DNA from 3 places in the Thalassotalea sp. PLHSN55 genome. Region 3 is predicted to be linked to each of the others. Evidence: predicted binding sites of a transcription regulator. Region 3 holds the regulator's gene; each other region holds the start of a gene.
What was found. The regulator FNR, encoded in region 3, switches genes on or off when oxygen is low (the NO sensors DNR and NnrR bind a similar motif). The targets are predictions, from matches to a motif close to TTGATCTAGATCAA.
Positions count from the first base shown of each region.

Region 1: a site for FNR is predicted at 2,204-2,217, ahead of ACRRSQ_RS04630 (FeoA family protein). Genes of this name have one in related genera too.
Region 2: a site for FNR is predicted at 1,830-1,843, ahead of ccmA (cytochrome c biogenesis heme-transporting ATPase CcmA). Genes of this name have one in related genera too.

Region 1 covers NZ_JBPDIH010000002.1:335,661-339,761, forward strand. The annotation lists gene feoB (ferrous iron transport protein B) at 1-1,881, opposite strand, end outside; gene ACRRSQ_RS04630 (FeoA family protein) at 1,881-2,105, opposite strand; gene ACRRSQ_RS04635 (alpha/beta fold hydrolase) at 2,319-3,224, shown strand; gene ACRRSQ_RS04640 (hypothetical protein) at 3,350-3,529, shown strand; gene ACRRSQ_RS04645 (DUF1289 domain-containing protein) at 3,739-3,951, shown strand; gene ACRRSQ_RS04650 (LysR family transcriptional regulator) at 3,957-4,101, opposite strand, start outside.
Region 2 covers NZ_JBPDIH010000006.1:90,025-94,125, forward strand. The annotation lists gene ACRRSQ_RS12950 (heme lyase CcmF/NrfE family subunit) at 1-1,553, opposite strand, end outside; gene ccmA (cytochrome c biogenesis heme-transporting ATPase CcmA) at 1,888-2,529, shown strand; gene ccmB (heme exporter protein CcmB) at 2,542-3,234, shown strand; gene ACRRSQ_RS12965 (heme ABC transporter permease) at 3,236-3,979, shown strand; gene ccmD (heme exporter protein CcmD) at 3,979-4,101, shown strand, end outside.
Region 3 covers NZ_JBPDIH010000012.1:65,636-69,736, reverse strand. The annotation lists gene pyrF (orotidine-5'-phosphate decarboxylase) at 1-353, shown strand, start outside; gene uspE (universal stress protein UspE) at 448-1,380, opposite strand; gene fnr (fumarate/nitrate reduction transcriptional regulator Fnr) at 1,540-2,259, opposite strand; gene ACRRSQ_RS18665 (sulfite exporter TauE/SafE family protein) at 2,305-2,979, opposite strand; gene ccoS (cbb3-type cytochrome oxidase assembly protein CcoS) at 2,972-3,163, opposite strand; gene ACRRSQ_RS18655 (heavy metal translocating P-type ATPase) at 3,160-4,101, opposite strand, start outside.

The DNA of each region.
Region 1 (4,101 bases), on a different contig from region 3:
ATTCTTTATTGCCCCCATAGCCGCTACACATGGCGTATATAAAAGAATAAACAATAAATAGCTAAACGCACCTAACTGACCGTCAAACGCCTGCTGCATAACATGATAAGTATTTAACTCGACTTCCTGCTCTTGTGAAGCAACATTTAGATCGCTGACCTCACCAACATCGATACCTAATGGATCTTGTGCTTCAATGCCTAATAAGTTTTCTTTAATTTTGTCTGTCGCTTCTTGCCAGCTTTCTGACAATGAAGGCTGACCGCCCTCTTCTTCACCATGGGGTGAATACAGGCTATTAAATGTTGCGACCAACACTTCTTTGGCAAAAATTCCGGTAATAATACCAACACCTGCTTGCCAGTTTTCTTCTTTAACCCCCATAGGCGCCAATACTGGCATCACAAGTTTTGCACCTTCGCTTAACACTGACTGTTCGCTGTCTTGGTGACCAAATTGCCCATCTGTGCCGATAGAGTTAAAGAAGTTTAATACACACACCACGATGACAATGGTTTTACCGGCACCGGTAACAAAGCTTTTGGTTCGCTGATAAACACGTGCGCTAATGTCGGTAAGCTTAGGCATTTCGTATAACGGTAGCTCCATAATGTTAATCGAGCTTGTACCTGGCAAGGTGGTTTTTTTCAGTAAAAACCCGGTAAAAATAGCCGCAGCAATACCAACAAGGTATAAAAGAAAGACTAGATTTTGACCGTTATCTGGGAAAAATGCGGCGGCAAATAATGCATAAACAGGCAAGCGCGCACCACACGACATAAAGGGTGCCATCATGACTGTAGTAATGCGTTCACGCTCGCTATCAAGTACTCGCGCAGACATTACCGCAGGAACGGTACAACCAAAACCAACAATTAGCGGTACAAAGGCTTTGCCGGGCAAGCCTATTTTTTGCATAACACTGTCAACCACAAAGGCTGCACGCGCTAAATAACCACTACTTTCCAGTAACGACAAACCAATAAATAAACAAACAATAACAGGAATAAAAGTTGCCACTGTCTGTATACCACTGCCAACACCTTCAACCAGCGTCAATAACCATGCGGGAAGATCATAGCTAGATAACCAATGAAGCGGATAATCAACAAAGATTGTACCGCTTAAAATGTCAAAAAAGTCGATAAAGGCACTACCAACATTAATGGCAAACATAAATAGCAAATACATCATGCCTAAAAAGACAGGAATACCAACAAGAGGATGCAAAACAACATCATCAAGGCGATCGGTAATACTGCGTCGCTCTAATCGTTCTTTGGTGGCATTTTCCAGCAAAGAGCGCACAAAATCATGGCGCTGATGAATAACGTCAATTGCTTCTATTGGCTGGTGACTTTTAACAATATAGTGCTCATCTGTGTTTGAAGCAGACGTCAAAGCATGTTGAATTCTCGATAAGTAATCTTTATTTTGCGCACTAATTTCATGAACAGGGCAACCGAGGAGTTGCGATAAAGAATTTACATCGACATCTAACGATTCCGTTCTATCAGTTTTATTTAATAGTACGATCATCGGCACACCCAGCTCTAGAAGCTGAGTTGTTAAATAAAGTTGACGTTGCAACTGAGTGGCATCAACCACGTTAACTAAGCAATCAATGTCATTATCACGCAGAAAATCATGAGATATCGTTAAATCTTGACCTTGCTGATCGCGTTTGGTTAATGAACTTAAACCGGGTAAATCGGAAAGTGTCGCATCGTGACTTGGAAGAGTAATTGATTTTTGCTTTGCTGAAACGGTAACACCAGACCAGTTACCAACTTTTTGCTTATCACCAGATAATAAATTAAATAGCGTACTTTTTCCTGAGTTGGCAAAACCAACCAGTGCATAATGTTGAAAGTTGGACATTAAATAACATCCACTATCACTTGGTTGGCAAGATTTTGTTGTAGCGTTATTTTGGTATTGTGTAATCGAAAAGCCATTGGACCATTCCAAGGGGCTTTATGAGCTAAAGAAATTACTGATTCAGGAACAAAGCCTTGTTCTAATAGTTGCTCTGCTAGTTCAAAATTTTTCGGTAAGGCAACAATTTTAGCTTTCTGGTTTTTTGACAAATCACTGAGTGTCATTTTCTCTACAACCCTTTACAAATGAGAATTACTTCTATTTACATATTACACTATCTCGTGCGCATGTACAGATCAATTTGGCGCAGCCAAAGGGTTGTTTGACTCATATCAAAGCTTTCTTTGCACAGAAAATATCAAATACAGCCCTAGACAGTTAGCTGTGCTTTGAATTAAGCTAAAACAATTCAAACACATGTTTTAATTTGACTGTTTATGCATTTTCAATCTCACTTTGTCAGCTTAAGTCACAGTTGCCAATTACACTTAATGTTGATTAACAAAACACCCGCTCATCAAGGCATTCCAATTCTGATGATCCACGGAATGATTGAAGATGGTCGTATTTTTTATCACAAAAATGGCAAGGGGTTGGCTTGTTATTTGGCTAAACAAGGCTACAGCGTTTATGTTGCAGACCTGCGCGGCATTGGGCAAAGTAAACCCAGAATCAATAAAAACTCTGCTCACGGTCAAACCGAAACTATCGTTAACGATATTCCAGCATTAATTGCGTACACCTTAGCGCACAGCCACCACGACAAACTGCATTTAGTTGCCCATTCTTGGGGCGGCGTTTACTTAAATGCTTGTTTGTTGCGATTCCCAAAAATTTGTCAGCAAGTTTATAGTGGTGTCTATTTTGGTTCAAAACGTCAAGTCAGAGTGAAAAATGTCGAACGTTTTTTTAAAATTGACCTTTTTTGGAATAAGCTCGGTTTTGCCATTTCTAAGCGGCGTGGCTATTTCCCTGCCAAGGGATTAAAAGTTGGCGCAGACAATGAAACACAAAAAACTCATCAACAATGTATTCAATGGATTAAAAAAGATGACTGGCAAGATAGTGATGATCGTTTTGACTATCATCAAGCAGCCAAAACCGCAAAGTTGCCGCCGATATTTTATCTTGCCGCGGTAAACGATCACAGCTTGGGCCATCAAAGTGATGTAAAACTCTTTATGAAAGAGTCTGGCGGTCAAGACAACAAATATTCCTTATTAAGTATCAAACAAGGTAATCTTGTCGATTACGATCATTTGAATATGCTAACTTCTCCGCAAGCGATTAACGACCACTTCCCCGCAGTATTAAAATGGTTGTGTACACATCAACACAGTTAAAAAAATATTTTTTGCACTTATTTAAACAAAACGCAAATAACGGTATTATTAAATTTTACCCGATACGGTTAAAAATGTTACAATCTCGACCAATGTAATTTGAACTAAAGATAGATTAAGTAAATATGCGTATTAGATTAACTGCAACAATTGATAAAAACCCTGAAAATGGCTGTGAAGCTGGTAAAGAATTTGAAGCTGTATTAATTCATCCTCGTTCTACTACAGTTGAATTTACTTCTGATGCAAACAAACAGGTTCGTGCGTTCCACTACGAATATGAAGTCGTAGAGTCTGTCGAATAGTTTTACCTTAGGTAAAATTATAAACAGAGAAAGTTGTCATTGTTACGCGAGCATACTGCTCGTTTAAGTGATAACGAATACACGCTTGTATAAAGCGTTTATGAATGTAATTAACAAAAGCTTTTATTTGACGTTTCCTTTTGGCGAACTCAAATAAAAGCTTTTTTGATATCTATCACACAAAATAAATAAAGCATCAAACAGCGAATATGCAAAACTCAATCAAGCTAACGACTTCAGGCGTTCAAGAAAATACCCAGGTAGAGTCGCCGTGTATAAGAAAATGTTGTCTGAACGAGCAAGATATTTGCCTGGGTTGCTTTCGACATATTGATGAGATAACAGGTTGGAGTAAAACCTCAACGCAAGAAAAACATGCCATTTTGGCATCGTGCAAACGTCGAAAGGCCAAGACAAGCTAAACAGCTTAACCATTAACGCGTTTTACTAACAAATCAATAAAGCTACGTACTTTAGGTGCTAAGTGTTTTCGGCTTGGATAAATAGCAAACACATCGATATTTTGCGCAGGATAATCGTTCAATAATATTTCTAATTGATTGTTGGCTAAC
Region 2 (4,101 bases), on a different contig from region 3:
TTTATTTCAAGTTCATAAGTTGAAACAATAGTGACACCAACAATCGTTACGGCAATGCCCATATGCGCTAACGTCATGCCAATTTGACTGCGAGAAATTTTAGCAAAAGAAAGGCTGCCATTGGCTTGTTTCATTTGATTGAAAATATCTTTAAGCACAACAAGTGCTACCCAACAAGCGAGCGTCATGCCCATACTCACTAGTAAGTTAAATTCACCATGGTATAAAAATGGGAAAGCTAAACCAAAAACAACACTGGCGATTGATACAAAGCTCAATTGCTTACGAAGCTCGCCTGATTTGGCCTTCTTCCAGCGGATCAATGGCCCTATGCCCATAATGACAAACAATATACTCATGATGGGGACAAACACTGCATTAAAATACGGAGGACCCACTGAGATTTTGCCCATGCCTAACGCATCGACTAATAATGGGTAAAGTGTGCCCAGTAGTACCGTAACACAAGCAACCACTAAAATAATGTTACACAGCAATAACGCCGTTTCGCGAGAATATAAGGCAAAACGACTAAAATTACTAACATTCGATGCTCTAAAAGCATACAGGGTTAACGAACCACCAACGGCAATACCTAATAGTAATAAGATGAACATACCGCGACTAGGATCTGCAGCAAATGAATGCACTGACGTAATAACCCCAGAGCGCACTAAGAAAGTACCTAATAAACTTAAGCTAAAGGCAAATATTGCCAGTAATACCGTCCAGTTTCTAAAGGCACCACGTTTTTCAGTTACCGCTAACGAATGTATTAATGCCGTACCCACAAGCCAAGGCATAAATGAGGCATTTTCTACCGGATCCCAGAACCACCAGCCGCCCCAGCCAAGTTCATAATATGCCCACCAGCTGCCTAGTGCGATGCCTAAGGTTAAAAATACCCAAGCAGCGACAGTCCAAGGACGAGACCATCTCGCCCATGCAGCATCCATCTTGCCACACATCAGCGCTGCAATAGCAAAAGCAAAAGCCACAGCAAAACCTACATAACCTAAATAAAGTAATGGCGGATGCACAATCAAACCAACATCTTGTAATAATGGGTTTAAGTCACGCCCTTCCATTGGGAAATTAGGTAAAAGACGTTCGAAAGGGTTTGACGTTAACAAGGTAAATGCCATAAAACCTACGGCAACCATGCCAAGTACAGCAAGTACTCGTGCAATAAAGCCTTCATCAATGCCCTTGCTGAACTTAGCTACCGCCATCGTCCAGGCTGTTAATGAAAATACCCACAACAGTAAGGAACCTTCATGTCCACCCCATACAGCACTAATTTTGAAATAATAAGGTAATTGGGTATTGGAGTGACTGGCAATATATTTAACCGAGAAGTCGTCAACTACAAAACTGTAAGCAAGAATGATGATACTGATGGCAGTGAAGGCGAACATGCCAAAAGTTAATGGTTTAGCGTAAGTTAACAACTTTTTATTTCGACTAACTACCCCCATCATCGGGATAATACTCAAACAAATAGCAAACGCCATTGCAACAATAAGGGCAAAATGCCCTAACTCAGGTATCATTGTACTCTCCGATCTTTCGCTTGACTCTGGCAAGCTAAAAAGATTTTTTATAGTTTGACTAGCACTTCAAGTGGCTGTTTAAAAATGAAGTTTTTTGAAAATTTATCAATTAAAAACTTGAAATAATGTACTATCGTTTAAAATTTCGCAGCAATTCTATCACTAACTGGCGAATTTTTTCACGGTTAATGCCGTGAATAATTTGTAACGATTAATATCCGAGTCGAATAGTATGATATTAAGATTGTTTGTAGTACGATCTAAATCAAATCAAATGTGATAAAAATCAATTATTATTCCGGCGAGTAATATAGTAAAGAAAAAGTTGAATCCATTGCCAAGCACGTTATCACCACTCATTAGCGCGAAACAGCTAACTTGTATTAGAGAAGATCGCATTCTATTTGAAGAGCTAGACATAGCTATTCATGCAGGCGATATTGTCCAAATTGAAGGTCCCAACGGTGCGGGAAAGACCAGCTTATTAAGAATTCTTGCCGGTTTGTCTATGCCATTTGAAGGCAACGTACTTTTTAATGAACAGTGCATTAGCGACAACCGCGAATTATTTCACCAAAACTTGCTTTATCTTGGGCATTTACCCGGTGTAAAAGGTGAAATGAGTGCCCAAGAAAACCTCGAATTTAATTTAGCCTTACACGGATTAGACCAATCCACCGCCGAGCAAACGCTTTCAGAAGTTAACTTATTAGGTTTTGAAGATGCATTGGCGTCGCATTTAAGTGCAGGTCAGCACCGCCGAATTTCACTGGCTAGGCTATGGCAAAGCAAAGCCCCTATTTGGATTTTAGATGAACCATTTACCGCCATCGATAAACTTGGTGTTAAAAAGCTTGAACAACTTTTTTTACAACACGCAGAACAAGGTGGTTGCGTTATTCTAACCACTCACCAAGATTTGTCGCTTGATCCTGAACGGGTCAAAAAAATCACCTTAACTTACCGCTTTTATTAGGACAATATGACCATGGAATCGCAAAATACTTTGTCATATCGTGCCGCATTTGGGTTAATCATTAAGCGTGATTTAAAAATCGCCTTTCGTCATAGCGACGACATAATTAATCCTTTATTGTTTTTCGTGATTGTCGTCACCCTTTTTCCTTTAGGCATTGGCCCTGAATCTGGCACTTTATCACGTATCGCCCCGGGCATTATTTGGGTTGCCGCCTTGTTATCGACTCTACTCTCGCTTGATCGTTTATTTAAATCAGATCACAGTGATGGTTCACTAGAACAAATGCTACTTAGCCCGCACCCTATTTTTATTTTGGTATTGGCTAAAATTATTGCCCATTGGTTGGTAACAGGCTTACCGCTGATATTTATTGCGCCATTGCTTGCCGTTTTATTGCATCTTAATGAACACAGTTATGGCGCACTAATGCTAACGTTAGCGCTTGGTACACCGATTTTAAGCTTGTTAGGCGCTATAGGAGTTGCCTTAACCGTTGGCATTAAAAAAGGCGGCGTACTGCTTAGCTTATTAGTTTTACCTTTGTATATTCCGGTATTAATATTTGCCACTAGCGCAATTGATACTGCAGCGATGAACTTACCCTATAGTGGACAACTTGCTATAATTGCCGCACTATTTTTTGGTTCTTTAACTTTAGCCCCATTTGCTGTTAGCGCAGCATTAAAAGTGAGTACAAACTAACATGTGGAAATGGTTACACCCTTACGCCAATCCTGAAGTCACATATCACTTCACCGGCAAACTTATCCCTTGGTTCAAATACATCAGCATTGGACTCTTAACCACAGGGTTAATTTGGGCATTAGCGTTTGCTCCTGCTGACTATCAACAAGGCGATAGCTTTAGAATTTTTTATGTTCATGTGCCTGCTGCCTCCCTTTCAATGGGTATTTATTTAGGCATGGCAATTGCCGCATTTTCAAGTTTGGTTTGGCAATTAAAACTCGCAGACGCGTCTGCCGCTGCCATGGCGCCAGTGGGTGCCGCTTTTACGGCAATTGCGCTATTTACCGGTGCTGCTTGGGGTAAGCCTATGTGGGGAACATGGTGGGTGTGGGATGCGCGCTTAACGTCCGAGCTAATTTTATTATTTTTATATTTAGGTGTTATCGCCCTGCACAACGCATTTGAAGATAAAAACCTCGCCGGTAAAGCCGCTGGCATTTTAACCTTAGTTGGGGTGATTAACTTACCCATTATCAAATATTCAGTAGAGTGGTGGAATACGCTTCACCAAGGCTCTACCGTAAGCAAGCTTGGCAAACCATCGATGTCGCTCGATATGTTATGGCCGTTTTTATTTACCTTTTTTGGTTTCGCTTTTTTAGTGGCGGTGATTATCTGCATTCGTTTTCGTACTGAAATATTGGCCAGAAATAGCATGCGCCCTTGGGTGAAAACTTTAGTACTAGCGGAGACAAAATAATGCAATTTGACAGTTTCTCAGCTTTTTTAGACATGGGCGGCTACGGCTTTTATGTCTGGTTATCTTACGGAGTTAGCGCACTTTTGTTGGTATTGTTGTTAATTAGCAGCATTATGAAAAAC
Region 3 (4,101 bases):
TAACAGTACTTACCAGTATGGAAGAAAGTGACTTGATAGGTTTAGGTATTACTAAATCACCTGCTGAGCAGGTTAAACATTTAGCGGCGCTCACTAAGCAAGCGGGCTTAGATGGTGTTGTTTGTTCGGCTCAAGAGGCTGAAATGCTAAAAGCAGACCTAGGACAAGATTTTAAATTAGTGACTCCTGGTATTCGCCCAGCAGGTAGTAACGTAGACGACCAAAAGCGTATTATGACTCCAGAGCAGGCAGTAAATATTGGCGTAGACTATTTAGTGATTGGCCGTCCGATAACCAAAGCTGATGACCCACATGCGGTCTTACAACAGATTAATCAATCGCTAACTAAATAACTAAATAAATTAACGTATAAGAAATATAAAGCCTAACTACTTACGGTAGTTAGGCTTTTTATTTATGTGATTTCCAATATCCGATATTAATTTTTTAATCGTAATCTAACGGGGAAATGTAACCTTCTGGTTTAAGTGCTAATACATCACAATTTAACCTATCAATAACATGCTCTGCAGTATTACCAATAAAGGCCGCCGATATTCCTGTTCTACCTACAGTTCCAAGTACGACGAGCTCTGCATCTAGTTTGTTGGCAGCATTTTCTATTACGTCTTCAGGTAAGCCTTCTTCAACGGATACACGCTCAGGAGCAATATTAAAGCGCTGAGCGTGCTCTGTCATCGCTTCTTGATGGTGCTTGAGCATGGCATCATTGTATTCAGAAGAGTTAAACTCAGGAATTTCAATGGCAATATTAACCGGAGTACCCGGAAATGAGTTAATTAGATGAACTTGCGCTTTGATAATTTTAGATAAATTAAGGGATTCTTCAGTGATTTTATCGTTAAGTAACTGATGCTCTTCTTCATCACTTCCTACGTTGATAGCTGCAAGAATTTTACCATTTTCTGGCCATAAATGATCTTTAACTAATAATACCGGACAAGGGCATTTACGTAATAAATGCCAATCTGTTGGTGTAAATATTACTGATTTGAGTTTATCGTGTTGATGAGTACCTTTAACAACGATATCAAAGTTATACTCTAGTACTTCATTGATAATCGACTCAAAAGGGCGGTTGTGCCACACCACTTTGCTTTCAATAGTGAGGTTACCGTCATTTAGTGCGTCTATGGCAGTGTCAATCCATTGTAGTTTATCTGTGATCACAGATTGTCTCATGACTTCACGCTCGTCTTTTGACAGCATTGTGGTCATTTCATAGGAAAAGTCAAAGATAGATAAAAATGCAGTAATGCTAGCGCCTGTTTTTTTCGCAAGCTCTATCGCGCGTTTTAGCGCTTTTTGTTCATCTGTGGTTGGGTCGATAACTACAAGAATTTTTTGATATTTTTCCATCATTTCACCTTGGCAAAAATTAACGCTTAATTACAGTTTAATAGTGCCTTACCAGAAATGATAGTATTTTGTTTTATATCAAGTTTATAGTGATAGTTAGAAAATAATTAAACAAGTGTTTAAATTTTAATTAGGAAGGGGAATCAGTGGGTTGCTAGCCTATAGGCCAGCAACTTCATTGAGTTTGGTAATATCTAAAATGGTAATAAGTTTACCGTCGATTTTAATTAAACCGCTTTTGTGAAAACGGTTGAATAAACGGCTAATTGTTTCAACGGTTAAACCAATATAGTTACCAATGTCACTTCTAGTCATTGATAAACGAAATTCAACTGACGACAAGCCTCTATCGTGGTATCTCGCACTTAATGCACTAATAAAGGTTGCTAAACGTTGTTCAGCATTTTTACGATTAAGCAGTGTAAGCATTTCTTGATCTTCGCGAATTTCATTACTCATTAAACGAAGAATTTGCTTTTTAAGTTTCGGCATACTGTTAGATAACGTATCTAACGTGTTGTAGGGGATTTCACAAACCATTGATGTTTCGAGTGCTTTTGCAAAACTAGGATGCTCTGATTCGGCAATCGCGTCAAACCCCAATAAATCACCAGCTAAATGAAAGCCCGTAATTTGCTCTTCACCTTGTTCATTTACCGTAAAAGTTTTAAATGTGCCTGAACGAATAGCATACAATGCTTGCATCTTTTCGCCATCTTGGAAAATTTGCTCACCTTTATGGATAGGACGTTTACGGTCGATAATTTTATCTAAAACGTCCAACTCTTTGTCATTAAGGGAGAAAGGTAGACATAGCTCACTGATACTACAGTTTTGACAATGAATGTGTTGTTGACCTGAACAGTGACGATTTTGCATAACTACCTAAATAACTTAGCATCAAACTTATTGACTAAGATCATATTAAAACAATTGCCTATATGCAAACGATATAGTGAAAATTCCATACAATATTGTAACTAATGCTAATGCTTTTCTAAAATATGTATTTTTCAAGATGTTTTTTATATTAAAAAAACCAAATGAAACCGTTAAAAGCGCTGGTAATGTGCCTAATCCGAAGCAGAACATGATAAATGCGCCCGAAAAAGCACTATTGCTAGCTAATGCCCAGGTTAAGGTTGAATAAACCAAACCACAGGGCAGCCAGCCCCAAATAGCGCCTAATAAAATCGCTTTATTTGTGCTATCAACTGGAAGGATTTGTTTACTTAATGGTGATAAGTAACGCCAGATAAATTGGCCAAATTTTTCCAGTTTACTGATCCACATAAGCCATTGGCCAATATATAAACCAAGTAATACTAAAAATACGCCGGAAATCAGGCGTAAACCAATTACCGGCACGCCTATATTTCTAACGGCAATTGAACTAGTAAAACCGACAATAGCGCCAATTAGACTATAGGAAAGTATTCTGCCTAGGTTATACCCTAAAACTAAAGACGCTTTAGGTTTTTCGCCAGGGATCGCTGAAGTTAATAATGAGCTAATACCACCGCACATGCCTATGCAGTGACCTGAGCCTAATAATCCGATAATGAAAGCTGATAGGTAGTCTAATGGCATGTTAATCATTGTTCGATTCGGTAGGCTTGGATTCAGCGGCTTTTTTATCTTTACCTTCTTCATCAAACAAGATGCTCATGCCTTGCTTTTCTAAGTCATCGAATTGCTCTGTTTTTACTGCCCAAAAAAATAAATAAATACCGAGGGCTGTTAATAAAATAGCAATAGGGATCAGAACGTAAATGATGCTCATTTTTTTAATAACCTTAGCGAGTTAGTAATAACAAGTATTGAACTTAACGACATGCCGATAACCGCCATATAAGGCGTAATAAATCCTGCTACAGCAAGCGGTAATACTATGGCATTGTAGCCAAATGCCCAAAGGTAATTTTGCCAAACAATTTTTTTAGTTTTAATGGCGGTTTTTTGCAATTGTTCAATTGAAGCGAGTTGATTATTCAACAAAATAACATCTGCGCCGTTTTTGGCGATATCGGTACCGCTGCCCATTGCAATTGCGATATGTGCAGCGCCGAATACCGGTGTGTCATTCACACCATCGCCTACCATAGCAACCGTATGCGATTTTTGTCGCTCTTTGAGCAATTCCATTTTATCAAGCGCGGTTAAGCCACTATGAGTTGTGGCAATGTTAAGCGCTTCTTTTACGGCGAGACAACCTGCCGCATTGTCACCAGATAACATTAATGAACTAATATTTTGCTTGGTCAAATAATCGAGCAGGTCTTTTGCATCTTCTCTAATATCATCACGTAACGTAAACGATGCAATGACTTGTCCATCCTGAGTCAGTAAACATTGTTTGTTTTCGTATTGAGACAGTTCACTTTTATTGAGTAGCCAAGTAGGTTTACCAATCGCAAATTTCTGATTGTTAATTAGGCCCGAAACCCCGCAACCGGGCTCTACCGTTGGCTTTTCACACTGATAAGAAAAATCTCGATATTGGCTAAACGGTTTAGCTAATGGATGTTGAGAATGACATTCAAGTGCTGCGGCAATTGCTAGCAATTGTGCTTTTGTAAATTGTTCATCAATTACATCGACATGCACAATGGTAAACTCGCCGTTGGTTAATGTACCTGTTTTATCAAATGCCATGGTTGAAATTTTTGGGATTGTTTCCATTACATGAGCTGATTTGATCATGATACCGTCTTTATTTAA